DNA from 4 places in the Bradyrhizobium genosp. SA-4 str. CB756 genome. Region 1 is predicted to be linked to each of the others. Evidence: predicted binding sites of a transcription regulator. Region 1 holds the regulator's gene; each other region holds the start of a gene.
What was found. Region 1 encodes LexA, which represses DNA repair genes until DNA is damaged. Its sites were predicted from a motif close to TGTTCNNNNTGTGTTCNG; they were not measured.
Positions count from the first base shown of each region.

Region 1 (7,497 bases):
CCGAGAACATCGAGGGAGCCCGCGCCCGCGGCTTGACCGCGGTGCATGTGACCTCGCCCACCGATGTCGGGAACGCCTTGAAGGCACTCGGGGTTTGACGTTGGGGGCCGGTTCGGCCCGTCGCTGGGGCGCGCCGGTGCTGGACCTAATTTGGCGCAAAATGAGGAACCCAATCACTTTGTGCAATTTTGTACGGAGTTCCCGGAACGAATACCGGCTTCCGGACTCATGAGTCCGTTGGGAATTCTACATCAGGCTTATCGTCGTGTTGGGCAAAACCTACCTCACCAAGCAGGCCTCGCTGCTGATGAAATACGCCAGAACCACCTCGGATTCTGAGCTCTCCGCCAAGCTGATCAGCAAGGCCGCCGACCTGAAATCGCAGGCCGATCCGCTGCCCGACAAGGATCAGAGTCCCAAAGCGCCGGACGTCAGTCCGGACGAGCAGCCGGGGAGTTGACCGATGCTGGCCGTGGCACTCGTCCTTCTCGTCCTCGCCATGGCCATCCTCGTCCCGGTCTGTCTCGCCTTCTGGATCATGCCGCGGCGGACTTGACGTCTATCCCTCACTGCAGAGCGGACAACGCAGGATGAATCATCCTGCGTGATCGCCTTTTTGCCTCTGCGCCTGCACTCGGCTAGAACTCTCGCCGCCGATTTGCCCGAACGGGGCGCAGCTGGAGTTTTCACCCGTGGCCCTGATGCCGGTTTCTGACGCGCTTGCCGCGGTGCTTGCCGGCGCAGAGCCGCTGCCTGAAGAAATGCTCGCCCTCGACCAGGCCTTCCAGCGCGTGCTTGCCCACGACGTCGCGGCGCGGCGCACCCAGCCGCCGCAGGCGATGTCGGCGATGGATGGCTATGCGGTGCGTGCGGCCGACGCCGCCAAGATCGATTCCCAGCTCACCGTGATCGGCGAGGTCGCGGCGGGGCGGCCGTTTGCAGGATCGGTCGGCGCCGGCGAAGCCGTGCGGATCTTCACCGGCGGCGTCGTTCCCGACGGCGCAGACGCGGTCGTGATCCAGGAGGACACGGTTGCGGACGGCAGGCGCATCACGATCAAGGAAGCGGCCGTGACGGGACGACACATCCGCCCCGCCGGTGTCGATTTCAGCGAGGGCGACGTGCTGCTGCGCAAGGGCATCCGGCTGACGGAGCGCGACCTCGCGCTCGCCGCCGGCATGAATCACCCGTTTCTACCCGTCCACCGCCGCCCGAAGGTCGCGATTCTCGCCACCGGCGACGAGCTGGTGATGCCGGGCACCACGCCTGGCCCCGGCCAGATCGTCTATTCCAACGGCTATGCCCTGCACGCGCTCGCCCGCAGCGAGGGCGCCGATACCGTCGATCTCGGTGTTGCCGCCGATACCCTGGACGCCACCACCGCGGGCATACGCCGCGCCCGCGCGAGCGGCGCCGACATCCTGATCACCACCGGCGGCGCCTCGGTCGGCGACCACGATCTGGTCCAGCAGGCGCTGAAGGCCGAGGGCACCGCGATGACGTTCTGGAAGATCGCGATGCGGCCCGGCAAGCCGATGATGCATGGAAGGTTGGCGGCGATGCGCGTGATCGGCCTGCCCGGCAATCCCGTGTCATCCTATGTGTGCGCCTTCCTGTTCATGGTGCCGCTGATTCGGGCGCTGTCGGGCCGCTCCGTGATTCACCATCGCCGCGAGCGCGCGGTGCTGGGCCGCGACGTCGGCGCCAACGACCAGCGCGAAGATTATCTGCGCGCACGCCTGGAGACGCGCGACGACGGCACGCTGATCGCCCTTCCCGTCAATCACCAGGATTCCTCGCTGCTTGCGAATCTCGCTGCGGCACAGGCACTTCTCGTGCGCGCGCCGTTCGCGCCGAAGGCCGAAGCCGGCACACCTTGCGAGGTGCTGCGCCTGCCGGTCTGAACGCGCTGGCCACACGCGTGACGCGAACTTTGTCGCGTTCACGGTAAATTAAGCAGTTGCGGAACATGTATCGAACATATAGTGTCCGTTCATGATTTGTTTCGAGCATGCAGCGGCTTATCGCTGAATTCAGCGTCTCGGAATCGAACGACATCAACCGGGGGATTTTGGTCGAGATGTTAACGCGCAAACAGTACGAGCTCCTGCGGTTCATCAGCGAGCGACTGAAGGAAAGCGGCGTACCGCCCTCCTTCGACGAGATGAAGGACGCGCTCGATCTGCGCTCGAAATCAGGCATCCATCGCCTGATCACCGCGCTCGAGGAGCGCGGCTTCATCCGCCGCCTGCCCAACCGCGCCCGCGCCATCGAGGTGATCAAGCTGCCCGAGCTGCAGGCGGCCGCCGGCAATCGCCGCGGCTTCACGCCGAGCGTCATCGAGGGCAATCTCGGCAAGGTCCGCACGACCTCCAGCCCGCCTGCGGACGAGGGCGAGCGTCCCGTCGCGGTGCCGGTGATGGGCCGGATCGCGGCCGGCACGCCGATCGAGGCGTTGCAGACCCGCAGCCACACCATCAGCGTCCCGCCCGATATGCTCGGCTCGGGCGAGCACTACGCGCTCGAAGTGCGCGGCGATTCCATGGTGGAAGCCGGCATCCTCGACGGCGACATGGCGCTGATCCAGCGCAACGAGAGCGCCGACACCGGCGACATCGTGGTGGCGCTGATCGACGACGAGGAAGCGACCTTGAAGCGCTTCCGCCGCCGCGGCGCCTCGATCGCGCTCGAGCCCGCCAATGCGGCCTATGAGGTGCGCATCCTTCCGCCGAACCGGGTCAAGATTCAGGGCAAGCTGATCGGGCTTTATCGGAAGTACTGATACCGCAAGTACTAGGCGCGCTGTCCGCGCGCTTCGATCGGCATCGCCGACTAGAGATCGGAGCGGATGATTGTCCGCTCGCGCTGGATAGTCTTTCTGGTTTCGCGCAGATTATCCGGCCCCTCCTCCGGCGCTACATCCTCGCCACGCCGCACGAAGCAGCACCGCTTCGGAAAGGCTTTCGGTTCGAGGAGATGCCATGCGCAAGATCATCCTGAGCACAGTAGCAGCGGCGCTGATCGCAGCATCAGCATCGCAAGCCGTTGCCGCACCATCGCACCGCCATGCCCGTAAGAACGTGGCCAAGGAGACGGCCAAGGAAACGGCAATGAGCGAGCAAGTCCGCAACGCGCGCAATGCGCTCACGCAACCATCGCAACCGGTCTGGCCATACTCCGGTTGGTCGGCGCCGGCTGGCCGCTGAGCTGGCCACTGATACGCCCACCGAATGCACGAAAGCAGGCTTTGTTCCCGGGGGATTCGGGAAAGATAATGTGATCGCACGCTGCGGCAGCGAGCCGCAGATTTGCCTATAACCGGGCAGACGCTATGATGCTTCCACTCTGATAGAGGCCTGCGCCTCGTAAGACAGAGGCGCGGGTTGCTATCTCCGCATGAGGAGCACCCACGATGTGTGACTACAGCCTGCATGCCGTCGCATCGCGCCCTGCCGAGGTCGGCGAGACGATCGTGACGACAACGTTCCGCGGCACCTCGACGCGCGGCTTTGCCTCCGCGGCCGATCCGACCGTCGCGGTCTGCCTGCTGCCGGGAACGGAGCTCGCCTTCGCCGACAACGTCCGCTACGACAATCGCTGGATCTGGACGCGCACCGTCAACTCGCGTGTCGGCAAGTTCGGCAAGATTGATCCGCACATTCCCGATCGCCATCATGACGCGATCGAATTCCCCGACGGCAAATACGTGCTGGTGACTCAGCTCGTCGAAGGCCAGCAGGCAACCGTGCTGCAACTGCCCGTGACCCAGCCGCTCGGCGAGCGCGAGCACAAGCCGCAGGTCAGTGCCGAGAACCGCCCGACGACGCCGCGTCTGCCGATCGGTTGAAGCAGATATCCCCGGCCGCCAGGTCGGAGCCCGGAATTGAGATCGCCATCGCCGGCCGCGGCCGGCGACGTGGTGTTGTTTGTGTCTCTCGATATCCCACCTTCCCGTCGCACGAAGTTTGCGCGGCGCTGCCTGAATTTTGAACGTCCGTTTCACAGGCAAATGGCCGATGCTGTTCCGGCTTGGGACGGCGGACGGACTCGATGAAAACCTTCATTCGTGTCGTTGAACTCTGGGTGCCCGACAGGACGCGCATGCGTCTGGAATTCGGCGGCGGCCTCTACGGCGAAGGGCTGTCCGCGTTCAGGGCTGTGAGCGAAGATCTGCACTTCGGATATGACGAGGGGCTCCCCGGCAAGGCCTGGGCGTCCGGCCACCCGGTGATCCTCACCAAATTCGCCAACTCCTATTTCAAACGGACCGACCAAGCCCTTGCAGCCGGTCTCACCTGCGGCGTCGCGGTGCCGGTCTTTGCAGGCGAATTCCTGCAAGCGGTGATGGTGCTGTTCTGCGGCGACGACGAGGCGCATGTCGGCGCCATCGAGCTCTGGCACAACGACGCCGATACGTCCCACGAGATGAGGCTCGTCGACGGCTACTATGGCACCGCCGACATGTTCGAGTTCAACTCCCGCCACACCAGGTTTCCGCGCGGCTTCGGCCTGCCCGGACGCACCTGGAAAGCGGGCCTGCCGCTGATCATCAAGGACCTGCACAACGCCAAGAGCTTTCTGCGCTGGGAGGACGCGGCCGAAGTCGGGATCAACCTCGGCGTCGGCATCCCCTACCGAGCCGGCACTGAGAAGACCTGGGTTCTGACATTCCTCTCCGCGCAGGCAACGCCGATTGCGCGGCGCTTCGAGATCTGGGTGCCGAACGAGATTCGTTCGGCGCTGGTCTTCCACGCCGGCGACTGTGGCGCGCAGACCGACCTCACCGCGCTCTATGCGAACAAATCCATCGCCAGGAGCGAGGGCAGCATCGGCGGCGCCTGGGCCACAGGCATGCCCGCGCTCAATGACGATCTCGCGCATGACGGCTCGATCTCCGGCTCCGAGGCCCAAACAGCCGGACTGAGCCGGATGGTGGCGCTACCGGTGATCGGAGGTGCGGGACTCGACGCCGTGCTGGCCTGGTACTTGTAGCCGATCTGCTCAGTCATCGGCCTGCAAGTCGGCCTCGGACGGCGTTGCGTCCCGGTTGCGGAGCGTCGCCGCCTGCGGCGCAAGGCTCGTCCCGAAATCAGCCTCGCTCGCGATCGCCGGCGACCATGGACGGTCCGTGCCCCTCGCCTTCACTGCCTGGACCGCGAAGCCGTCGCCGCGATGTGTCAGGGCGAGCGCTCCTTGTGCGGCAAGACGCTGCCGGTCGACCACCATCGCCGCGCAATCCGGCGGCGCGGGCCTTGCCGTCACCACCAGTGCAGCGCGACTGCAATCATCCGCCAGCGCGTCGATCCGAAGGGACAGCGCCACCAGCCGCCCGTCGGCGAGCGGCGTGACGCAGCCGGCCTCGTCGCATGACCCGCCGTCAGCCAATGCGGCACTGCCGGCCTCGCGCGCATCGGCGTCGGCGGCGAGCCACTCCTTGAGCAGAAAACCGTCCTTGCTGGCCCTGATCAGATGCAGGCGCCCGTCCCTGCCCCGCACCGCGACGCTCTGGCCGTCCCCGGCAATCAGAATGTCGGGCTGGCGCGCCGCGAGGCCCCAGAGGATCGCCGCCAGCAGCACCACGGCGCCGGACCAGCGCAGCGGCGTGCGCAACAAACCCATCACGATGACCCCGAGGCTCGCCGCGATCAGCGGGCCTATGCCGAAGGCCGGGATGCGGCCGACCGCGCCTGGCAAGCCCGCTACCCAGCGCGAGACCGCGATCATCCAGTCGATGCCGATCCCCATCAGCCACCAGAACACGCCGTCGAGCCCGAACGGTGCCGCAAGCAGGCCCAACAGCCCGGCCGGCATGACCAGCGCCGAGACCACCGGCATGGCGCCGAGATTGGCGAGCACGCCGAACGGCGTGACGCGGTGGAAGTGGAAGGCGGCGTAGGGCGTGGTCGCAAGCCCCGCGATCAGCGAGGCCAGGAACAGCATCGCGATCTCGCGCCCGCCCCACAGCGCGATCCGCGCGGTCGTGGAATGCTCGGGCGAGGCAAACAAATTGGGCATGCCGATCTGCACCAGCGCAACAAGTCCCAGCGTCGCGGCGAAGGACATTTGAAAACTCGGATGCACAAGCGCTTCCGGCGCGACCGCGAGCACGATCAGCGCTGCCACGGCCAGCGTACGGAACGTGATGGCGCGGCGGTCGACCATCACTGCGATCAGCACCACCGCCGTCATGAAGAACGATCTTTGCGTCGCGACTTCCGCGCCCGACAGCAGCAGATAGAACGCCGCCGCGACCAGTGCCGCGGCCGCCGACCATTTCTTGATGGCGAAGCCGGCCGCAAGCCGCGGAATCAAGGCCAGCAGCGCGCGCACGGCGAAGAACACGACGCCGGCGACGACCGCCATGTGGTAGCCGGAGATCGACAGCACATGCCCCAGCCCCGAGATGAACATGGCGTCATTGACGGGCGTCGAGATCGCATCGCGCCGACCGGTCAGCAGCGCCGTCGCGATGGCGCGATTGTCGCCCTCGAGCGTCGCGCGGATGCGCGCGTCGATCGCATCGCGCAGGCCCTGCATGAACGCGGCATAGCGCAGCCGCAGGCCACCGGTATCCGGTGGCACGGACGCCGTGATCGCTCCCATCACGAAGCCGGAGGCGCCGATGCCCTGGAAGAACATGTCGCGCGAGAAATCGTAGCTGCCGGGTCGCACCGGCGAGATCGGCGGCAACAACCGCGCCTTCAGCTGCACGAAGCTGCCGACCTCGGGCGCGGTCCCCTTGCGCACCGACAAGCGCACGCGCTCGAGTTTTACATCACTGCGCTGCGCCTCCATCGCGGTGACACGAAGGACAAAACGGTCGGTGCGCTCGCGGATGTCGCGGGTCTCGACGAAGCCCGACAGCGAGACCGAATAGAGCGGCTTTGCCAGCACCGTGTGCGCGATACGCGCCGTCTTCCAGGTCGCCACGGCCAGGCCGGCCGCGACCGTCGCGATCAGGAGCGCAGGCGCAAACCACCGGCTCCGCCGCAACAGGACCGCACCACAGATGAGCGCGACCGCGGTGGCGGCAACGACCCACAGCACCGGCTCATGATCGGCCGCGAAGTACAGCGCGATGCCGCCGCCGAACGCGACAGGCACCCACGGCAACAGCCGCCCGGCGCCGGCCTCCGCGCGCGCCCATTCGCCCAGCGTCTCGACGATCGCGGGCCAAAGGCCGGAGCCCGCCGGCGCAAAGCCGCCCGCCGAGGCGGTTCGGCCCGTCGGCCAAGTTCCCGCGATCCCTTGCGAGACACGCTGCGGCCGGCCCGGCTCCGCCATCCCCTAGCACCCTGCGATACGCGACGGGTGCCGAGGCTACCGGAACGTGCAGGCGGAATAGCGGTACGGATCGGGAACGAACGGAGGCCCGCCTACTTTTCCTCTTCCATGGTCACGGCGACATCCGCTTTCGCCGACAGGCGCACCTTGTTGCCTTCGACGTCGGCAACGAGGCCCTTGTCGATGAAGTGATGGTGCCCCTTGTGGCTGCCC
Region 1 covers NZ_KI421499.1:2,794,224-2,801,720, reverse strand. Annotated here, with positions in the region: gene BRAGE_RS0113805 (HAD family hydrolase) at 1-98, shown strand, start outside; gene BRAGE_RS0113800 (hypothetical protein) at 266-460, shown strand; gene BRAGE_RS0113790 (molybdopterin molybdotransferase MoeA) at 693-1,904, shown strand; gene lexA (transcriptional repressor LexA) at 2,081-2,782, shown strand; gene BRAGE_RS0113780 (hypothetical protein) at 2,982-3,206, shown strand; gene BRAGE_RS0113775 (hypothetical protein) at 3,413-3,847, shown strand; gene BRAGE_RS0113770 (GAF domain-containing protein) at 4,051-4,992, shown strand; gene BRAGE_RS0113765 (ComEC/Rec2 family competence protein) at 5,002-7,284, opposite strand; gene BRAGE_RS0113760 (DUF2171 domain-containing protein) at 7,377-7,497, opposite strand, start outside.

Region 2 (7,497 bases), 2.0 Mb from region 1:
TCCAGACCATTCCGCCGCCGCAAATACGGGTGGACCATGTCGCCCTGGATTGGCCCCGGACGCACGATCGCGACTTCGATGACGAGATCATAAAATGTCCGCGGCTTCAGGCGCGGCAGCATGTTCATCTGGGCGCGGCTCTCGACCTGGAAGACGCCGAGCGACTCGCCGGCACACAGCATGTCGTAGACCTTGGGATCGTCCTGCGGGACGCTCGCCAGCACGTAACGCCGCCCCTTGTGGTCCGCGATCAGATCAAAACACTTCCTGATGCAGGTCAGCATGCCCAGCGCGAGCACGTCGACCTTCATCATGCTGAGCGCGTCGACGTCGTCCTTGTCCCATTCGATGAAGGTGCGGTCATCCATCGCGGCATTGCCGATCGGCACATAGGTATCGAGCCGGTCCTGCGTCAGCACATAGCCGCCGACATGCTGGGAGAGATGGCGCGGGAATTCGATCAGCTCGGTCGCAAGCTCGACCGCGAGGTTGATCATGGGATTTTGCGGATCGAGCCCGGCCTGTCTGACCTGCATGTCGTTGAGGCCCTTGCCCCAGCTGCCCCAGACGGTGTCGGCCAGTGCGGCGGTGACGTCCTCGGTCAGGCCCAGCGCCTTGCCGACGTCGCGGATGGCGCTGCGCGGGCGATAGTGGATGACGGTGGCGATGATCGCGGCGCGGTGGCGGCCGTAGCGGCGATAGACATATTGCATCACCTCCTCGCGCCGCGAATGCTCGAAGTCGACGTCGATGTCGGGCGGCTCCAGCCGCTCCTTGGAGATGAAGCGCTCGAACAAGAGATCGACCTTGGTCGGGTCGACCGAGGTGATGCCGAGCACGTAGCAGACGGCCGAATTCGCCGCCGACCCGCGGCCCTGGCAGAGGATGTCCTGGCTGCGCGCGTAGTGCACGATGTCGTGCACGGTGAGAAAGTAGTGTGCGTATTTCAGCTCGGCGATCAGCGCGAGCTCCTTGTTGAGCGTCGCACGCAGCTTGTCGTCGATCTTGCCGCCGAAATATTTGTCGACACCTGCCCAGGTCAGATCCTCCAGATGCCCCTGCGCGGTCTTGCCGGGCGGCACCGGCTCGTCCGGATACTGGTATTTGAGCTGGTCGAGCGTGAAGTCGATTCTGTCCGCAAAGCGCATGGTCTCCGCGATCGCCTCGGGGAAATCGCGGAACAGCCGCGACATTTCCTTTGGCGTCTTCAAGAACCGCTCGGCATTGGCTTCCAGCTTGCGCCCGATCGCCTCGATCGTGGTCTTTTCCCGGATGCAGGTCAGCACGTCCTGAAGCGGACGGCGGGCGGGATGGTGATAGAGCACCTCGTTGGTCGCGAGCAGCGGCACCTTTGCTTTTGCGGCGAGATCATCGAGCCGCGCCAGGCGGCGGCGATCGTCGCCGCGATAGACCAGGCTCGCCGCCAGCCACACGCCCTCGGCACCCCTGTCCTTCAGCTTTGCAAGAATATCCAGCGCCTGCGTTTGCTCGAAGCGATGCGGCAGCGTCAGGACCAGGAGCTGCCCTTCGGAAAATTCCAGCAGGTCAGCAAACCTGAGATGGCATTCGCCCTTCTCGATCCGCGTGATGTCGTCGTCGCCGCGCTTGCCCCGGGTGAGGAGCTGGCACAGCCGGCCATAGGCAGCGCGGTCGCGCGGGTACACGAGAATATCAGGCGTGCCGTCGATGAAGACGATGCGCGCGCCAATCAAGAGTTTCGGCTTGTGCAGCACCTTGTCATTGTCGAGCTCCTTGTAGGCACGCACCACGCCGGCGAGCGTGTTGTGATCGGCAATGCCGATCACGGGGATGCCGAGGATGCTGGCCTGATGCACATAGGCGCGCGGATCCGAGCCACCGCGCAGGAAGGAGAAATTGGTGGTGATGCCGATCTCGGCATAGGCTGATGTCGTCATGCAAAGAGACCGTGCACATACCAGTTGGGAGAAACGGGCTCGCCGTCGCCGTCGAACACTTCTCCCTCGTAAAGCCCGTCGCGAAAAATCCAGAAGCGCAGGCCCTCGGCGTCCTCGATGCGGAAATAATCCCGCGTCAGCTGCTTGCCGTCCTGCCGCCACCATTCCATGGCGATGCGCTCGGGCCCTTCCACCCGCACCACCGCATGCAGCGCGCGGCGCCAGGTGAATTGATGCGGCGGGCCGTCGGGCACGGTCGCGAACGGCACCTTAATCGGCTCGGGCTTCTCGAACAGACGCAAGGGGCGTAGCGGCGGCTCGCTCTCGGCGCGCGCCGGCCATTCGGCCTGCATGGCGGCCGCGAGATGATGCTGCGCGGGCGCGGCCAGCACCGCGCATTCGGGAATATGCGTGTCCTGCGGCAGGTGCACGACGACACGCTTCCCCCCGATCCGCGCGGCGATGCGGTCGATCAGCGCGGCAAGCTCGTCATTGTCGTGAACATGGGCGTCGAGATCACGCTGCTCCTGTACCACGATCTCGGTGCGGCTTGCCGACAGGCGCACCATGTCGAAGCCGAAACCGGGATCGAGGGGATCGGCGAGCGCATCGAGGCGCTCGCGGAACAGGCGGTCGACGACCGCGCTTCGCGTCACCGGCCGCCCGGTCTCGACCATGATCGCGCGCACCACGCCGTCGGTGCGGAAGAACGCGGCTTCGAGGCGCCGCGCGCCCTTGCCCTGTTTCTCCATGGAGGCGATCAACGTATCGGCCAGCCGCGACAGCGTCATCGCGATCATGGTGTCGGTTGCGATCGGCTCGGCAAAGCGCTTCTCGACGATGTAGTCGGGCAGCGGCTTGCGCGGATTGATCGGCGCATCACCCTGCCCCAGCGCATGCGCGAGCAGCGTGGAGAACCGGGCACCGAACCGCGCCGTGATCTCGCTCGGCGAACGCGAGGCGACATCGCCGATGGTCTTCAGGCCGGCACGGCGCAGGCCGGTGGTGATGGCTTCGCCCGCGCCGAGCGCGGACACCGGAAACCGGTCGATCGCTACCGCCTCCCCGCCGTCGGCGACGATGATGCCGGACGTTTGCCGCGTCAGCGTGCGCGCGCAGACTGAGGTGCCGGCGATCGCCGCACTGACGGCAAAACCTTGCCGGGCAAGCGCACGGACCAGCGTCTGCAACAGCGCGGCCTCGCCGCCGAACAGATGCGCGCAGCCGGTGATGTCCAGAAACAGCCCATGCGGCGCATCGAGCGCCACCAGCGGCGTGAAGCGGTCGCACCAGTCGGCGATGTCGCTGAGCGTCTTGGCATCGGCCACGACATCGGCGTCGAACACCTTCAAGTCCGGACACATCGCCCGCGCATTGGCGAGCGGCTGACCGATGTACAGGCCGAGGCGCTCGGCAGCCTCGTCGAGCGCATGGATCACCAGCGCATTGTTCTCCTTGATGACGACGATGCTCGGGTCACCCGGCGCGCCGCCGCTCACCTGCAAAAACCGCTGGATCCGGTCGATGGGCAGGCGCGGCAGCCACAGGCTGAGAATGCGTCGACGGTTCACTGAACTGGCACTCATCACAATTCCATTCCATGATCCACCGGCCACACGGGCCATGACGATTGCGCAAGAGTTCGGCATCGAAGCGCGGCGCGCCCCAGGCACTCCATATTGGGCCCGGCGGCGAATGCGCCGCGCGCAGCATCCATCGCGTCTCGGCAGTCGAAGGCAGCGGCTGCGCCGCCATCCGCAGCATCAGACCGGTGACGCCTGAGCCTTGCGCGGCCAGCGTCAGCTTGCGGCTCGCGACGAGATCGAACTGCCTGGCATCGCCCCAGAGCTCGAGCACGACGGCGCCGAGCGCATCGCAGGCGAGCGCGTCGGCCGAGGTGCGCAGCGCGCTCTCGACATCGGCGGCGCGCACCATCACCACGCGGCGCGGATCGAGCCCGAGCTCGGCGAGCCCGCTCATCGACAGCGCGCCGGTCTCAAGTTCCGAAAAATCCTGCCGCACCCACAGCAGCGGCCGCTGCGCCGAGACGCGTCCTGCGAGGCCCATGACAAAACCCGTCGCAACTGTTCCCTGAGACCCAGCGCAAAACACCTCGTGGATCGCCGCGCGCGCGAGCCCGCCCTTCAGCACGGCATCGGCCTCGCCATGGCCGAGCGCGACGCGGTCATACTGATGCACGACCTCCGCCGTCTCGATGCGCTCGATCTGGCCGCGCAAGGTCGCAAGCGCGCTGATGCGTGCGCTGCTCATGCTCGCCGCTCCTTCAGAGGTGATTGCCGGTGGCTCTCAAAAAGAGAACCAGCGGCTGGCTCATTTGTTCATGATATGTTCTAATATAAAGCTAACGGCAGCCGAAGAGTCAATCGAATTGGCGCGCCAAAGATTCATGAGTGGAATCAAAGAGATTCAAGCATGGACGTACAACGCAAACTGGAAATTCTCGCGGATGCCGCCAAGTACGACGCCTCCTGCGCCTCCAGCGGGACCGAGAAGCGGGATTCCAGCGACGGCAAGGGCATGGGCTCGACCGCCCCAGGCATGGGCATCTGCCATTCCTACGCGCCGGATGGACGTTGCATCTCGCTGCTCAAGGTGCTGCTGACCAACGCCTGCAATTACGATTGCCTCTATTGCGTCAACCGCGCCTCCTCGAACGTGCCGCGCGCCCGCTTCACCATCGACGAGGTGGTCAAGCTGACGCTCGACTTCTACCGGCGCAATTACATCGAGGGCCTGTTCCTCTCCTCCGGCATCATCCGCAGCCCTGATTACACGATGGAGCAAGTAGTGAGCGTCGCGCGAAAACTGCGCGAGGAGCATCACTTCCGCGGCTACATCCATCTCAAGACGATTCCCGAGGCCGACGACGCGCTGATCGCGGAGGCCGGCAAATATGCCGACCGTCTCTCCATCAACATCGAGATGCCGCAGGAGACGAGCCTGCAGCAATTCGCGCCGGAGAAGGATGTCCGCGCGATCCGCCGCACCATGGGCCGGCTGCGGCTGAAGCTCGACGAGGCCGAGGAAGACCGCAACACAAAGACCAAAACAAAACCGCAGCGCTTCGCGCCCGCCGGACAAAGCACGCAGATGATCGTCGGCGCCGACAGCGCGAACGACCACACCATTCTCCACACCAGCGCCAATCTCTACGGCGCCTACCGGTTGCGGCGCGTCTACTACTCCGCCTTCAGCCCGATCCCGGACGCCAGCCGCGCTCTGCCTCTGGTACAGCCGCCGCTGCTGCGCGAGCACAGGCTCTACCAGGCCGACTGGCTGATGCGGTTTTACGGCTTCGACGTTGCGGAGATCGTCGACGATAGCGCGATGCTGCCGCTCGACATCGATCCAAAACTCGCTTGGGCACTGCGCCATCGCGACCGCTTCCCGCTCGACGTCAACCGCGCTAGTCGCGAGGAGTTGCTGCGCGTGCCGGGCTTCGGCACCAAGGCGGTCGAACGCATCATCGCGGCGCGTCGCACCACCACGATCCGCCTCTCCGATCTCGCGCGCCTGCACGTGCCCCGCAACAAGGCGCTGCCGTTCATCGTCCTCAGCGATCACCGCCCCTCACCGCATCGCCTCGAAGCGGCCGGACTCATCGAACGGTTCAAGCCGAAGGCAACGCAACTGGGATTTGGCTTCTGATGCAGTACATCATCCTCGACACCGAAACCGATTTCGACGGCTGGCGCAACGCCGCGCGCTCGCTCGTGCTTCATCATGTGGAGCCGACCGATGTCACCTGGGCCGTGCAGGGCGGCGAAGCCGATTTGTTCGCGCCATCCGCGCCGTCTCCGATCCTCGAGGTGAACGACGGCACCTTCAACGTGCCGGCAAAATTCGTCGAGCTCGCGAAAGCAGCAATCCTCCACCGCGATGGTGAGCGATTTGCGATCCTCTATCGCCTGCTCTGGCGCTTGAAGGACAACCACGATCTCATCGAGGTCGCGATCGATCCCGATGTCGCGCTCATCACGGCGATGGCAAGAGCGGTCCATCGCGACGAGCACAAGATGCACGCCTTCGTGCGCTTCCGCGAGATCGGCCGCGAGCGAGCCGCGCATTACGTCGCCTGGTTCGAGCCGGAGCATCACATCGTCGAGCTTGCCGCGCCGTTCTTTGCAAAACGCTTTGCCGACATGCCCTGGTCGATCCTGACGCCGGACCTCTGCGCGCATTGGGACGGCCATACGCTCTCGTTCACGCCGGGCGTGAGCAAGAGCGAGGCGCCGGGCGAAGACCGGCTGGAGGAAACCTGGCGGCGCTACTACGCCAGCATCTTCAATCCGGCGCGGCTCAAGGTGAAGGCGATGCAGACGGAGATGCCGAAGAAATACTGGAGGAACCTGCCCGAGGCTTCGATCATTAAGCCCCTGATCGAGGACGCCGAGCGCATGACCGGCGCCATGATTGCCAATGCCGCAACCGATCCGCACAAGCCTCAGAAGCGGCCGGAGGCTCCGATGAAACGCAAACCTGCTGCCGACGATCTCGAAGCCCTCCGCGAGGAGGCCGCGCATTGCCGCGCCTGCCCTCTCTACAAGGACGCGACGCAGACCGTGTTCGGCGAAGGTCCGAAGTCCGCCAACATCATGCTGGTCGGCGAGCAGCCCGGCGACAAGGAAGACCTCGCCGGCCATCCTTTCGTCGGACCGGCCGGGCAGATGCTCGATCGTGCGCTGGAAGAAGCCGGCGTAGATCGCAAGAAGGTCTACGTCACCAACGCGGTCAAGCACTTCAAATTCGTGCCGCGCGGCAAGATCCGCCTGCATCAGAAGCCGAACACACCTGAGATCCGGGCCTGCCGGCAATGGTACGAGCGGGAAGTTTCGGCAATCCAGCCCGACCTCATCGTCGCGATGGGCGCCACCGCCGCGCAGAGCGTGTTCGGCAAGATCACGCCGATCGGAAAGACCCGCGGCCGGCTCATAGACCTGCCCGACGGGCGCAAGGCGCTGGTGACGGTGCACCCGTCCTATCTGCTGCGGCTGCCCGATCCGGAAGCCAAAGTGCTGGAGTATCAGCGCTTTGTCGAAGACCTGAAGATCGCCGCCGGCCTGCAGAAGAAGGCCCCGCGCGCCGCCTAAATACAGGTGGGAAAGCGACTTTTGGACGCACTTGTCATCCAGCCTTCAAATCCATCGCGGACAATAGCCCTTCAAATTAGTTAAGGGGCGTCCAAAAATGACAGATGTTGCATTCGACCGTGCGGTAGGCGATCCGGCGCCTGTCCAGCCTGCTTCCCGGCCCAATCTCGACAAGGGTTTCAATCCGCTGACGATGATCCTGTTCTTCGGCATCCTCGCCGCAGGCCTGCTGTTCGTCGCCTACAGCATCTATTCCGACGTCGATGCGACCGGCACCAAGGTCACGAGCTACGTTCCCTACATCCTGCTGTTCGTCGCGCTGCTGATCGCGCTCGGCTTCGAATTCGTCAACGGCTTCCATGACACTGCCAACGCGGTGGCGACCGTGATCTACACCCACTCGCTGCCGGCCGAATTCGCGGTGATGTGGTCCGGCCTGTTCAACTTCCTCGGCGTGCTGACGTCGACCG
Region 2 covers NZ_KI421499.1:4,820,506-4,828,002, forward strand. Annotated here, with positions in the region: gene BRAGE_RS0123600 (error-prone DNA polymerase) at 1-1,916, opposite strand, end outside; gene BRAGE_RS0123605 (Y-family DNA polymerase) at 1,913-3,502, opposite strand; gene BRAGE_RS0123610 (ImuA family protein) at 3,393-4,187, opposite strand; gene BRAGE_RS0123615 (putative DNA modification/repair radical SAM protein) at 4,350-5,585, shown strand; gene BRAGE_RS0123620 (UdgX family uracil-DNA binding protein) at 5,585-7,027, shown strand; gene BRAGE_RS0123625 (inorganic phosphate transporter) at 7,125-7,497, shown strand, end outside.
Region 2: a site for LexA is predicted at 4,253-4,270, ahead of BRAGE_RS0123610 (ImuA family protein). Genes of this name have one in related genera too.

Region 3 (7,497 bases), 4.0 Mb from region 1:
GCGGCCGAGGCGAAATCGCGCACGCGGCGGAGCAGACGGCCGGCGATGCGCGGCGTGCCGCGGGCGCGGCGCGCAATCTCGTTGGCGCCATCAGTGCTCATGCCGACATTGAGCACGCGGGCGCCGCGCGTGACGATGCTCTCGAGCTCCTCGATGGTGTAGAAATTGAGCCGGACCGGAATGCCGAAACGGTCGCGCAAGGGATTGGTGAGCAGGCCGGCGCGTGTGGTGGCGCCGACGAGGGTGAATTTCGACAGCTCGATCTTCACCGAGCGCGCCGCCGGCCCCTCGCCGATGATGAGGTCGAGCTGAAAGTCCTCCATCGCGGGATAGAGCACTTCTTCGACCGCGGGACTGAGGCGATGGATCTCGTCAATGAAGAGCACGTCGCGCTCTTCGAGATTGGTCAGCAGCGCTGCGAGATCGCCGGCCTTGGCGATCACGGGGCCTGATGTCGCGCGAAAGCCGACGCCGAGCTCCTTCGCCACGATCTGCGCCAGCGTGGTCTTGCCGAGGCCGGGAGGACCGACGAACAGCACGTGGTCCAGCGCCTCGCCGCGCTTGCGCGCCGCCTCGATGAAGATCGAGAGGTTCTTGCGCGCCTGCTGCTGGCCGACGAAGTCGGACAGCGACTGTGGACGCAGCGCAGTGTCGCCGACATCGTCGCTACGGCGCTCGGGCGAGACCATGCGGTTGGCCTTGGGATCGCTCATTTCGAGAGCTCCTTCAGGCCGAGGCGGATGAGCTGCGCCGTCTCGGCGCTTTCACCCGCGCTGCGCGATGCCGATGCGATGGCCGCGGCGGCCTGCGGCTGGCCGTAACCGAGATTGACCAGGGCGGAGATCGCATCTGCAACGGGGCGCGGCGCGCGCTGATCGTCGACGGCGCCGGCGAGATGCACCACGGCCGGATCGACACTGGCGAAGGCCGGCGCCTTGTCCTTCAATTCGGTGACGATACGCTCGGCCACCTTGGGGCCGACGCCGGGCGTGCGCGCCACCGCGGCCTTGTCGCGGAGCGCAATGGCGTTGGCGAGATCGGAAGGCTGCAGCGTGCCGAGCACGGCGAGCGCGACCTTGGCACCGACGCCCTGCACGGTCTGGAGCAGACGAAACCATTCGCGCTCCTGGTCGGTCCGGAAGCCGAACAGCTTTATCTGATCTTCGCGGACGTAGGTCTCGATCGACAGCACGGCCGCTTCACCCGGCGAAGGCAGATGCTGCAACGTGCGGGAGGAACAGTGCACCTGATAGCCGACGCCGCCGACGTCGAGAATCACAAAATCCTCGCCGTAGGAATCGATCAGGCCCTTGAGCTTGCCGATCATAGTCCCGCCACCTTTAGCCGGAGCGCCGTGCTTTGGCGGTGGTGAGCGTGAGTGATGGCGATGGCGAGCGCGTCGGCAGCGTCCGCGGACGGCGGCTCGGCTTTCGGCAGCAATATCTTCAGCATCATCGCGATCTGTTGCTTGTCGGCGTGGCCGGCGCCGACCACGGTCTTCTTGACCTGGTTCGGCGCATATTCGGCGACAGAGATGCCGAACATTGCAGGCGCCAGCATGGCGACGCCGCGGGCCTGGCCGAGCTTCAGCGTCGCAACGCCGTCCTTGTTGACAAAAGTCTGCTCGACCGCGGCTTCGATCGGCTTGTGATCGGACAGAACGGCCGCAAGCCCTTCATGGATCGCGAGCAGCCGGCTCGACAGCGGCAGATCGTCCCGCGGCTCCACCGAACCGCAAGCGACGTAGATCAATCGGTTGCCCTCAGCCTCGATCACGCCCCAGCCGGTGCGGCGCAGGCCGGGGTCAATGCCGATGATGCGGACGGGGCCACGAATCGGGAGCGCGGTCATGGGCCAGTGATAGCGGCTGGCTGCGATGGGGGAAACAGAAACAGAACGGAAGTAACAGGGGAAGTGGGATGTCTCGGGTGAGCAGGGCTGCCCACTTCATACTCCGTCGTCATACCCCGCGAAGGCGGGGTATCCAGTACGCCGCGGCTTCTCCGTATCCGCTGGCGCCTCTGGAATACTGGATCGCCCGCCTTCGCGGGCGATGACAGCGGTGGATGAGGCTACCGGACGGCCTAGCCGCCCATCTTCGCGACCAGCGCGTCCGACACCTCGAAATTGGCGTAGACGTTCTGGACGTCGTCGTGCTCGTTGAGCAGGTCCATCAGCTTGAGCAGCTTTTCGCCGGTCTCGTCGTCGACGGCGACCGTGTTCTGCGGCTTCCAGATCAGCGCGGCCTTGCGCGGCTCGCCGAACTTGGCCTCCAGCGCCTTGGCGACGTCGCGATAGCTCTCGGTCGAGGCGTAGATCTCGTGACCGCCTTCGCCGGAGACGACGTCGTCGGCACCGGCCTCGATCGCGGCATCGAGCACCGCATCGTCATCGGCGACGCTGCGGTCGTATTCGATGATGCCGGTGCGGTCGAACATGAAGGAAACCGAGCCGGTTTCGCCGAGATTGCCGCCCGACTTGGTGAAGAAGGAGCGGATGTCGGAGGCGGCGCGATTGCGGTTGTCGGTCAGCGCCTCGACGATGACGGCGACGCCGCCCGGGCCATAACCTTCGTAGCGGATCTCGTCATAGTTCTCGCCGTCGCTGCCGAGCGCCTTCTTGATGGCGCGCTCGATATTGTCCTTCGGCATGTTCTCCTGGCGCGCGGCGATCACGGCGGCGCGCAGGCGCGGGTTCATGGCGGGGTCGGGCGTGCCGAGCTTGGCGGCGACGGTGATTTCCCGCGCCAGCTTGCCGAACAGCTTCGACTTCTGCGCATCCTGCCGCCCCTTGCGGTGCATGATGTTCTTGAATTGGGAATGTCCGGCCATGCGTGGTCTCGTAAAGGAATCGTGCGCCAAGGTGAGCTTAGGGAAGCGCGGCCTTATAGGCCCTCCACCCACCGGAATGAAAGAGGCTCTACGACTTTAAGGTAATACCGTACGGCCCCCTGCCTAGAGGTCAGGCACCGTTAACCCTGATTTCATTCCGGATTGCGAAAATAGCGCCTGACCGTTCCCCGACAAGAGAAACCCGATGGCGTTCGGACTATTTCGGAAGCGTCTGCCGGATACGGCTGCGCCTGCGGTCGCCCCGCAGACTGTGCAGCCGGCGGCCCATTCCGAGCCCGCCCCGGCCGCTGAGGGCGATTCGGCGCGGGAAATCCTGGAACTGCTGGAACTCGAGCTCGGGGCGATGATTCGCCAGCTCGAGCGCGCCGCCAATTCGGTGGCCGGCGGCGCCGAGGCGACCGCCGCGACGCTGGCCGACATCCGCGACCGCACCGACGCCCTCACCGGCCGCACCAACGCCGCGCAGTCGACCGCCTCGACCTTCGCTCATGCCGCCGACAAATTCACCCAATCCGCGCAAGGCATCGGCGCCCAGGTCCGCGCGGCCGCCAAGCTCGCCGATGAGGCCAGCACCGCGGCGCAGGAAGCCCGCGCCAATGTCGACCGCCTGCGCGAGTCCTCCGCGGCGATCGGCAACGTCGTCAACCTGATCGCGCAGATCGCGCGGCAGACGACGCTGCTCGCGCTCAACTCGACCATCGAGGCCGCGCGTGCGGGCGCGGCCGGCAAGGGCTTTGCGGTCGTCGCCACCGAGGTGAAGGCGCTCGCGGTCCAGACGCAAGGCGCCACGGAAGAGATCTCGAAGAAGATCGACGCGCTGCAGCGCGATGCCGCCGGCTCCGCCGACGCCGTGCACCGCATCTCGCAGGCGATCGAAGCGATCCGTCCGGTGTTCGACACCGTCAACGGGGCGGTCGCCGAGCAGAACGCCACAACGAGCGAAGTCTCCGGCAATGCCGCCAGCGCCTCGGAGTTCATCATCTCGGTCGGCGAGAGCGCAGCCGAGATCGACGCCGCGACCAAGGCCGCCGAGACCCATGGCGAGAACGTCGCCAGCGCCGGCAAGGCGGTCACCACCTTCGCGCAGAAGCTGAAATCGCGCTGCGCCGTGCTGCTGCGCCAGAGCGAGCACGACGATCGCCGCAAGACCGAGCGGCTGCCCTGCCATCTCAAATTCGAGACGTCGCGCGGCGTGATGCCGGTCTACGAGATTGCGATGGACGGCGTGCTGATCGGCGGCGCCGACGCTGGGCGGCTGGCACCGCACACGATGATCGAAGGCAACCTCGAAGACGTCGGCGCCTGCCGCCTGCGCGTGATCGAGCAGTCCAAGGCCGGCGCCCGCGCGCAGTTCATTGCCCCCAATGCCGAGCTCTCCGAGAAGATCGAGGACAGGCTCTGGTCGATCCACGAGGAGAACACCGAGTTCGTCACCCGCGCCATGGAAGCGGGCAACGCGCTGACCCAGATCTTCGAGCAGGCGCTTGCGCGCGGCGAGGTCAAGGTCGACGATCTCTTCGACACCGATTACGCGGACATCGCCGGCACCAATCCGCAGCAATACCGCACCCGCTATCTGGACTGGGCCGACCGCGCGCTGCCGCCGTTCCAGGAGGCCTTCCTCGCCAAGGACCCGCGCATGGCGTTCTGCGCCATGGTCGACCGCAACGGCTTCCTGCCCGTGCACAACAAGATCTATTCGCATCCGCAGCGGCCGGGCGATATCGCCTGGAACACGGCCAACAGCCGCAACCGACGGATCTTCAACGATCCGGCGGGGCTCGCCGCCGCGCGCAACCTGCGATCGTACCTGGTCCAGAGCTATGCGCGCGACATGGGCAACGGGAACACCGTCATGATGCGCGAGATCGACGTGCCGATCCGCGTGCAGGGCCGGCACTGGGGTGGATTCCGCACCGCCTACAAGCTCTAGGGCATGGTCCGAAAAAGTGGGCTGCGGTTTTTCGACGAGACCATGCTCACACAAAAAACCTGGGCGCGAAAAACCAAGGCGCAAATTGCGCCTTGTGCACGCTCAGGCAAGACGCCAGCCGCGAATCATCCTTTAACGTCGGAGTTGGAATGGGAATGCCGCGGGGGGCCGGCGTACGGCTCCGACTGGAGGACCCTTAAGACATGTCCGTCGCACAACTTGCAGTTATGGACACCGGCTCCAACCGGACGCTGGCTGAACGGCTGATCGACCAGCTCGCCGACCGCATCGGCGGCCTCGGCGTCGAGCTCGCCGATATTGCCGGCAACGTCCAGGAAGTCGCAAACCGCGTCGCCAACCAGTCGGAACGGTTCCACCATCTCCAGAAGACGGCGGAGACGATGGTCTCGGCCAATCACGACATAGCCAACGCATCACAGGCGGTGCAGTCGACGACGTCGGCCGCGGTCGGCGAGATCGCGCAGTCGCGCAGCGCAGTCGACACCGCCGTCAGCCACATCTCCGAGCTGGTCGCAGCCGTCGAACGTATCGAGGCTCGCTTGAGCGCGGTCGGCTCGGCGCTGGCGCAGGTCGCAAAAGTGTCCGGCTCGATCGAGGCGATCGCCAAGCAGACCAACCTGCTCGCGCTGAACGCGACCATCGAAGCCGCGCGCGCCGGCAATGCCGGCCGCGGCTTTGCGGTGGTCGCGAGCGAGGTGAAGAATCTCGCTGAAGCCACCCGCCAGGCCACGCATCAGATCTCCGACACCGTGCGCGACCTCGACGGCCAGATCGAAGGCCTGATCGGCGAGAGCAGCGACGCCTCGCAGCGCGCCAAGACCGCAGGCGAAGGCGCCCAGCAGATCTCCGGCATCATCTCGCGCGTCCAGCAGGGCTTCGCCTCGGTGGAAGCGGAGATCGACAGCGTCACGCGCGCGGCGACCTCCAATCTCGGGCACTGCGACACCGTCATCAGCGAGCTCAACGAGCTCGCCAAAGGCGTCGACCTCTCCTCGCGCGATCTCAAGAACGCCGACCAGCGCGTGACAAAGCTGCTCGACACCTCCGAAACGCTGATCGCGCTGATCGCCGACAGCGGCGTCGAGACCTCGGACGCGCCGCTGATCCGCGTCGTCGTCGAGACCGCCAAGCGCATCTCGGCCGAGTTCGAGGCCGCCATCGACCGCGGCGAGATCACGCTCGACCAGCTCATGGACGAGAACTACCGGGAGATCCCCGGCACCGATCCCAAGCAGTACAAGACGCACTATGTCGACTTCACCGACCGCGTGCTGCCCGCGATCCAGGACCCGATCCAGAAATCCGATCCCCGCATCGTGTTCTGCGTCGCCTGGGCCAGGGGCGGCTATTTGCCGACCCACAATCCGAACTACCGCCTGCCGCAGGGCAAGGACCCGGTCTGGAATAACGCCAACTGCCGCAACCGCCGCCTGTTCACCGACCGCGCGGTGAAGAAGGTCGCGGCCAACACAAAACCCTTCCTGCTGCAGACCTATCGCCGCGACATGGGCGGCGGGCAGTTCGTACTGATGAAGGACCTGTCCTCGCCGATCGTGATCCGCGGCAGGCACTGGGGCGCATTCCGGATGGGTTTTCGGCAGGGCTGACGACCGCTGCTGCGGGCCTTGAATCAAAACCTCGAAAACAACCCCATGCACAGTAGCCGGGGCGGGAGGAATCAGCGGCTTGCAGTCGGCGGGCCTGGCGCGGCTTGACCCGTCGGGCAAAACAGGCGCATAATGCTATTATTCCGAAATTGCCATGCGCTCCTCTCCCTTCTCCCCTTGCGGGAGAAGGTGGCATAGGCGGCCTCTGGCCGCCGTTCTTGGGAACGCCGAAGCGAAGCTTCGGCTATGGCGCCGGATGAGGGGTCTCTATCAGCGCGCAAGGCTGCCTCGGAATAAGAGAGGATCATACGCGGAGACAGCCCCCTCACCCGAGTGAGTCTGCGTCTACTGACATCGCTGCCCTCTCCCGAAAGGGGAGAGGGCACAACAACAAGCCGTCGCGATTGATTTCATCGGGGTGCCACCCCTGCCTTTCCCAATCGCACGAATTTCGACATCGCATGATTTTGCGCATTCGCACGACGATCTGCGGCGCGCGCGACGAAAATGCGTCAAAACATGACGATTATCATATCAATTAGCCCAGAACGCGTGCTGCGATCGCCGCACAAATTCGTGAACGTCATGGCCGGGCGCTGCGTTCGCGCAAATATGCATTGCCGGAAATGTCGGTGCTTCTTCGTTTCGCATCGATATGATTATGGTCGCGCGCAAATCGCCGACGCCGTAAGCGCTCGTCGAGCAAGGGGATGCACATGGCAACGACACTCACCATCAACGGCGAACAAAAATCCTTCGACGCGCCACCTGAAATGCCCTTGCTGTGGGTGCTGCGCGACATTCTCGGGATGACCGGCACCAAGTTCGGCTGCGGTATCGCGCAATGCGGCGCCTGCACGGTGCATGTCGACGGCAAGGCGGTGCGCTCCTGCGTGCTGCCCGTCAGCGCGGTCGCGAACCGGGCCGTCACCACCATCGAGCATGTCGGCAACACGCCTGCGGGTGCGAAGGTGCAGAAGGCCTGGCTGGATGCCGAAGTGATCCAGTGCGGCTATTGCCAGTCCGGCCAGATCATGGCCGCCGCCGCGCTGCTGGCGGCAACGCCCAATCCTGATGATTCCGA
Region 3 covers NZ_KI421499.1:6,838,891-6,846,387, forward strand. Annotated here, with positions in the region: gene ruvB (Holliday junction branch migration DNA helicase RuvB) at 1-713, opposite strand, end outside; gene ruvA (Holliday junction branch migration protein RuvA) at 710-1,327, opposite strand; gene ruvC (crossover junction endodeoxyribonuclease RuvC) at 1,324-1,851, opposite strand; gene BRAGE_RS0132815 (YebC/PmpR family DNA-binding transcriptional regulator) at 2,085-2,831, opposite strand; gene BRAGE_RS0132820 (methyl-accepting chemotaxis protein) at 3,037-4,785, shown strand; gene BRAGE_RS0132825 (methyl-accepting chemotaxis protein) at 4,989-6,413, shown strand; gene BRAGE_RS0132835 ((2Fe-2S)-binding protein) at 7,130-7,497, shown strand, end outside.
Region 3: a site for LexA is predicted at 1,882-1,899, ahead of ruvC (crossover junction endodeoxyribonuclease RuvC). Genes of this name have one in related genera too.

Region 4 (7,497 bases), 130 kb from region 1:
TTGCCGAGGTCGCGAAGCCTCTTCAGCGTGTCGAGCAGGCGCGCATTGTCGCGCTGGTGCAGGCCGATCGAGGGCTCGTCGAGCACGTAGAGCACGCCCGTCAGGCCCGAGCCGATCTGTGAGGCCAGGCGAATGCGCTGGCTCTCGCCGCCGGACAGCGTGCCGGAGGAGCGGGACAGGGTAAGATAGTTGAGGCCGACGTCGAGCAGGAAGGTCAGGCGCTCGCGGATCTCCTTCAGGATGCGGCCGGCGATCTCGTTCTGCTGCGCGTTCAGCGCCGCCGGCACGGTCTCGAACCATTCGCCGGCCTTCCTGACCGACAGCTCCGAGATCTCGCCGATATGCTTAGCCCCGACCTTGACGCAGAGCGCCTCGGGCTTGAGCCGGAAACCGTTGCAGGCGCCGCAGGGCACGTCGTGGAAGTATTTCGCGAGCTCCTCGCGCGCCCATTCGCTCTCGGTTTCCCGGTAGCGGCGGTTGATGTTGGTGATGACGCCCTCGAACGGCTTCTTGGTGTCGTAGGATCGGACGCCGTCCTCGTAGGAGAACTTGATCTCGTCCTCGCCCGACCCATGGAGGATCGCGGTCTGCGTCTTCTTGGGCAGATCCTTCCATTTGGTGGTCAGCGTGAACTTGTAGTGCTTGCCGAGCGCCGTCAGCGTCTGCGTGTAATAGGGCGACGACGATTTGGCCCAGGGCGCGATCGCGCCCTTGCCGATGGCGAGCTCCCTGTCGGGGATGACGAGGTCCTCGTCGACATGTTGCTCGACACCGAGGCCGCCGCAGGCAGGACACGCGCCATAGGGGTTGTTGAACGAGAACAGGCGCGGCTCGATCTCGGGGATGGTGAAGCCGGAGACAGGGCAGGCGAACTTTTCCGAGAACAGGATGCGCTCGGGGCCGCTCTTGTCGTGGATCTTTGCGGTCTTCTTCTTTTCCTCGGCAGGCGCGGCCGCGGGCGCATCGGCGAACTCGACGACGGCAAGGCCTTCGGCCAGCTTCAGCGCGGTCTCAAAGCTCTCAGCGAGGCGCTGGCCGATGTCGGCACGGACCACGATGCGGTCGACCACGACGTCGATGTCGTGCGGGAATTTCTTGTCGAGGCTGGGCGCTTCGGCCAGCTCGTAAAAGGTGCCGTCGATCTTGACGCGCTGAAAGCCCTTCTTGAGCCATTCGGCGAGCTCTTTCCGATACTCGCCCTTGCGGCCGCGCACGACCGGGGCGAGCAGATAGAGGCGGGTGCCTTCCGGCAGGGCCAGCACGCGGTCGACCATCTGCGAGACGGTCTGGCTTTCGATCGGCAGGCCCGTGGCCGGCGAATAGGGCACGCCGACGCGGGCCCAGAGCAGGCGCATGTAGTCGTAGATCTCGGTCACGGTACCGACGGTCGAGCGCGGATTCTTCGAGGTCGTCTTCTGCTCGATCGAGATCGCCGGCGACAGGCCGTCGATCTGGTCGACGTCAGGCTTCTGCATCATCTCAAGGAACTGGCGGGCATAGGCCGAGAGCGACTCGACGTAGCGGCGCTGGCCCTCGGCATAGATGGTGTCGAAGGCGAGCGAGGATTTGCCGGAGCCGGAGAGCCCGGTGAAGACCACGAGCTTGTCGCGGGGAATCTCGACGTCGATGTTCTTGAGGTTGTGCTCGCGCGCACCACGGATCGTAATTGCGCGCAGGCTCGAGCCCGCGTTCTGCTGTTGGCGCTTCGCCTTGATCACTTCATCCATCCGAGTTGCCCTCAAGGAATCCCAAAAGCGCGCGATCGCGCCAACGAAAAGGCACGCTTCGCCCGGAACCGGGATCGGCGCCGATGGGTATGGCAGCGAACGTAGGAAGAACGGCGACGGATTTCCAGAGGCAGTTGCGAATCGTCAACGGATTGTTGGCGCACTGGCGGCATCTGGCAGGAGCAGGGCGCGGAACAGGCAAAGGGCCGGCACGTGGCCGGCCCTTTGTTCGCGTTTAGATGCGGATCTTGGGGGCAATCCGCATTCAAGCAGGACCTGGAGGAGTCCCTTGGGGATTGGTCTTTGGCGGATCAGTATTTGGCGACGACGGGGCCGCCCCAGCGATAGTTGACGCGGATCAGTCCGATATCGATGTCCTGGCCGATCCGTTCGGTACGCACGGGTGGGACGAGGATCGCGCTGGCGAGGTCGCCGCCGTGATGCCCGAGGAACAGATGGTCGTACTCGCCGCCGACGGACCAATTCTCCGCGAAGGCGTATTCCACGCCAAAGCCGGCGCTATAGCCCCAGCGGGTCTGGCTCAGGGTATTGGACACGACGCCAACGCCCGGAATGAATTCGTCGTATCTGTCGTGCGCGACGGCTGCGCCCGCCTTGCCGTAGAACAGCAGGCTGTTCACGGTGTAGCCGAGCTGGCCGGTGAACAGGCCAAAGCTGTTGATCGTGGTCCGGTTGTTGAGCGGCGCCAGCACGAAGCTGACATTGCTGCCCTTGAAGTCGGCCCAGTTGCCCTGGGCTTCCACGCCGAGCACCCAGCGCGCCTTCTGCCAGCGATATCCGAGTTGAGCACCCACTGTGCCGCCACTCGCATTGTGACAGCCCTCGCCGACGGCCGGGTCGATGGGAACGCCGGCGACAGCGACGACGCTCCAGCAGGCGTGCGCAAGGCCGCCGCCGCCATTGATGCCGACATAGGCGCCGATCCAGTCATAGGCGAGCACGGGCGCCACCGGCGCCTTGTACAGCGGCAGATCGGCAGCACCGGCCGGTGCGAGCGCGCCGAGCGCGAGCAAGCTGACCGAGGCCAGCACCAACGTCTTCATGTCAATTCCCCAACGCATCGGAGCCAATCAGCGGCGCAATGCACACCGCACTCTCGATTCCATGACGGTTGGGCGCGAGGTCGCGCGAAAACAAAAAGGCCGGCGCGAGGCCGGCCTTTCGTGACGATGTGACGTCGGTCGTGAGACGAAGCTCAGTACTTCTTGAGATCAGTACTTGGCGACGATCGGGCCGCCGAAGTGATAGTTCACGCCGACCTGCACGGTGTGGAAGTTGAGCGTGCCGGTGGGCAGGGCGCCGGCGAAGTAGGTCTCGCCAGCGAGGCTGCGATACAGGTACTCGCCCTTGATCGACCACTGCGGCGCGATGAACGCTTCGACGCCCGCACCGACGGTCCAGCCGGAGTGCCACTTGCTGTCCGACGCGCTCACGCCGAGCGCGGAGAGGGTGATCTTGTTGTCGATCCAGGCGTAGCCGCCCGTACCGTAGAACAGGACGTTGTTGACGGCCCAGCCGATGCGGCCACGCACCGTGCCCATGGCGTCGGTCTTCGAGGTGGCGGTCGCGGTCACGACGCCGAAGCCCGGGACGACGGTCGCGCCGGTCGCCGTCGCGCTGACGTCAGCCCAAGCGCCGTCGGCCTCGATGCCGAACACGACATTGCCGGTCTGCCAGTTGTAGCCGGCGGTGCCGCCGACGAAGCCACCCTTCATCTTCGGGTCACCCGAAGCGTTTTCCCAGGCGCCGCCGCCGACGATACCGAGGTAGAAGCCGCTCCAGTTGTAGACCGAGGCCACAGCCACCGGAGCCTTCGTGTACGGGCGAGCCGCGAGATCAGCCGCCGACGCGGGGGCAGCCAGAGCGAACAAACAGGCCGAAGCCAACAAAACCTTCTTCATCTCAATCAAAATCCCAGTCCCAGTTTCTGTTGTTGCCTTCCGCGCGCAGAAGGGCATCGGACGCTGTGGTCCAACTGACGGCGTGCTTACACCACCAAAGCCGCAAGTTGTGTCTCTCAAAAGCCACGACAGCCGCAAAACGTCACAATTGCTGACACATTGTCGCGCCGCTCGCATCCAGCAAAAAGGCCGGCGCGAGGCCGGCCTTTGATCTCCAAATGATATCAGATGGATATCAGTATCTCGCGATGGCCGGGCCGCCCCAGCGATAGTTCACGCGAACGAGGCCCATATCGACGTCCTGGCCGATGCGTTCGGTCTGAACGAACGCGCCGCCGAAGGTGAAATCGACGTTACGATGGCCGAGGAAGATGTGATCATACTCGACGCCAACCGACCAGTTTGGGGCGAAGCCAAATTCGAGACCCGCGCCGACCGTTCCGCCCCAGCGGGTTTCCCGGGCCGAACCGAAGGTAGTGCCCGCACCCACGAAACCTGGCCCGACGATGAGGTCGTATTTGTCGCCCACGACCGCGCCACCGCCCTTTACGTAGAACAAAACATTATTCCAGGCATAGCCGACCTGGCCAGTAATCAGGCCGAAGGCATCGATCCGCGTACGGTCCTGCTGAGCCGGGGCGGTCGGGCTGACGTTGTTTCCGCTGAAGTCAGCCCAGTTGCCTTGGCCTTCCACGCCAAACACCCAGTTGGCGGACTGCCAACGATAGCCGATCTGACCACCGACCGTGCCGCCCGATGCGTCATGGCAACCGTCTGTGATCAGCGTGCCGACGACAGGCGTCACGAAGTCCCAGCAATTGCGGCTCGTACCCCAGCCACCGTTGATGCCGATGTAAAAGCCACTCCAGTCATAGATAGTGGCAACCATCGGCGGCGGCGCCTTGGTGTAGGGACGCGCCGCAAGATCCGCTGCACTCGCAGGTGCAGACAGACCCAACGCAACGATACCGATTGTGCCAAACAGAATTTTCTTCATTGCAGTCTCCCCAGTGTCGTCCGCTCCAGAGGTCCCCAAAGCGGTCAATCAGGCGCGACGCCCATATGAACAATTCCAACGTAACTTTAGCTCAACCGGCAGGCAGAATCCGTCGCTGGAATGCAACAGTCGCTGGGCAATTGTCTGCGAGTAACCTAATGAATGTTAAGCGTTTTTCCGTGCGGTCGGGTTCCAATTCATTGTGGCGTGCACAGTGGCGCTGGGTTCCGGTATGCACGCTTGGGTTGCATTCTCTTTCACAGGAACAAATCTGGAACAAATTTCGGGCCCATGCTATATGTGGGGATAACCGAGGGTGTGGCGGGCCGATCGGCGCTCGTAAGCGTATAGGTCGGCTCAACAAGGCGGCAGCGCGGGCGCGCCGTTCCGGAATTCAGTGGCATTTGGAGTGGAGAGCGGCGATGGCGGGAAGCGTCAACAAGGTCATTCTGGTTGGAAATCTCGGCAAGGATCCTGAAATCCGCCGCACCCAGGACGGGCGGCCGATCGCGAATTTGAGCATCGCCACCTCGGAGACCTGGCGCGACAAGAACAGCGGCGAGCGCAAGGAAAAGACCGAGTGGCACCGCGTCGTGATTTTCAACGAAGGTCTTTGCAAGGTCGCCGAGCAGTACCTGAAGAAGGGCGCCAAGGTTTACATCGAGGGCGCGCTCCAGACCCGCAAATGGACCGACCAGAGCGGCGCTGAGAAGTACTCCACCGAGGTCGTGCTGCAGGGCTTCAACTCGACCCTGACGATGCTCGACGGCCGCGGCGGCGGCGGAGGAGGCGGCAGCTTCGGCGACGAGCCGGGCGGCGATTTCGGCTCCTCGGGCCCCGTCAGCAGCGCGCCGCGCCGTCCCGTGGCCGCTGGCGGCGGTGGCCGCAACAGCGACATGGACGACGACATCCCGTTCTGAGGCTCGCGAGCGTCTCTCCACGAGCGGCGCCCGCTCGCGTAAAGCGACAGGATCCCTTACCAATTGGCGGGCAAGGCTCGGTTTTTCCGGGCCTGCCTCAAGTGCTACTTCAAGCCTTTGACCGGCGATGATGTGAATGGTATTAACTTAATGTTAATCCTGTTTACATGGCTCTCCCGCCGATCGGAGGACGCGTCGCATGAACCTCGCGCCGCTGCTTGAGGCCGCCCCAGCGATCCCGCTGCATGCCTTTGCCGCAATGGCCGCCTTCGTGCTCGGCCTCGTCCAGTTCGCCGCGCCCAAGGGCACGCTGCCGCACCGGACCATCGGCTGGATCTGGGTCCTCCTGATGGTCGCGGTGGCCGCCTCGTCGTTCTGGATCCACCAGATCCGTCTGGTCGGGCCGTTCAGCCCGATCCATCTGTTGTCGATCTTCACGCTCGTCGTGCTGCCGCTCGCGGTGTGGCGGGCGCACACCCATCGCGTCGCCGATCACCGGCGGATGATGATCTTCATTTTCGCCGGTGCGCTGGTGGTGGCGGGGCTGTTCACGCTGGTGCCCGGGCGGATCATGCACCGGGTGATTTTCGGGGCTTAAGGCGCGGTTTGCGCCGGCCGATTTCGAGCCTTGTTCCAGCACCGGCGCGGAGTGCGTAAGTCTCTGGAAAAACAGTCGGAAAAAGCGCTTCCCTTGGCCCTGCAAGGGTGGTTATCGGGGGGGCGATGCGCTATATGATTCCCAGATAAAACCTCACCGGATTTCCCCTTGGCTGACGACGACAACAAGCCCGGCGACCAGCCGGCGCAACCCTCGGACATTCGCCCCGTCTCGATCTACGAGGAGATGAAGAAGTCCTACCTCGATTACGCCATGAGCGTGATCGTGTCGCGTGCGCTGCCCGATGCGCGCGACGGGTTGAAGCCGGTGCATCGCCGCATCCTCTACGCGATGAACAATCGCGGCGACACCCCGGACAAGAAACACAAGAAGTCCGCCGGTGCCGTCGGTGAGGTCATGGGTAAGTACCACCCCCATGGCGACCAGGCGATCTACGACGCGTTGGTGCGCATGGCGCAGGACTTCTCGATGCGCGCGCCCCTGATCGACGGACAGGGCAATTTCGGCTCGGTCGACGGCGATCCGCCGGCGGCGATGCGCTACACCGAATCCCGCCTGACCAAGATCGCGCTGAAGCTGCTTGAGGACATCGACGACGACACGGTCGATTTCCAGGACAACTATGACGGCTCCGAGCGGGAGCCGGTGGTCCTGCCGGCGCGGTTCCCGAACCTGCTGGTCAACGGCGCCGGCGGCATCGCGGTCGGCATGGCCACCAACATCCCGCCGCACAATCTCGGCGAGGTCATCGACGCCTGTGTCGCGCTGATCGAAAACCCCTCGCTGACCATCGACGAGCTCAACAACATCATTCCGGGCCCGGATTTCCCGACCGGCGGCATCATCCTGGGCCGCCAGGGCATCCGCAGCGCCTATCATCTCGGCCGCGGCTCGATCGTGATGCGCGGCAAGGTCACGTTCGAGACGGTCCGGAAAGAGCGCGAGGCGATCGTCATCACCGAGATTCCGTATCAGGTGAACAAGGCGACGATGGTCGAGCGCATCGCCGAGCTCTACAAGGAAAAGAAGATCGAGGGTATCTCCGATCTGCGCGACGAGTCCGATCGCGACGGCTACCGCGTCGTCGTCGAGCTCAAGCGCGACGCCGTGCCCGACGTGGTGCTGAACCAGCTCTACAAGTTCACGCCGCTGCAGACCTCTTTCGGCGTCAATGCCGTCGCGCTCGACTCTGGCCGTCCGCAGACGATGAACCTGAAGGACATGCTGACGATCTTCGTCGGCTTCCGCGAGCAGGTCGTCACCCGCCGCACCAAGTACAAGCTGCGCAAGGCGCGCGAGCGCGCGCATGAGC
Region 4 covers NZ_KI421499.1:2,927,151-2,934,647, forward strand. Annotated here, with positions in the region: gene uvrA (excinuclease ABC subunit UvrA) at 1-1,727, opposite strand, end outside; gene BRAGE_RS0114415 (outer membrane protein) at 2,039-2,791, opposite strand; gene BRAGE_RS0114420 (outer membrane protein) at 2,960-3,649, opposite strand; gene BRAGE_RS0114425 (outer membrane protein) at 3,885-4,646, opposite strand; gene BRAGE_RS0114430 (single-stranded DNA-binding protein) at 5,069-5,566, shown strand; gene BRAGE_RS0114435 (DUF2306 domain-containing protein) at 5,766-6,164, shown strand; gene gyrA (DNA gyrase subunit A) at 6,333-7,497, shown strand, end outside.
Region 4: a site for LexA is predicted at 1,823-1,840, ahead of uvrA (excinuclease ABC subunit UvrA). Genes of this name have one in related genera too.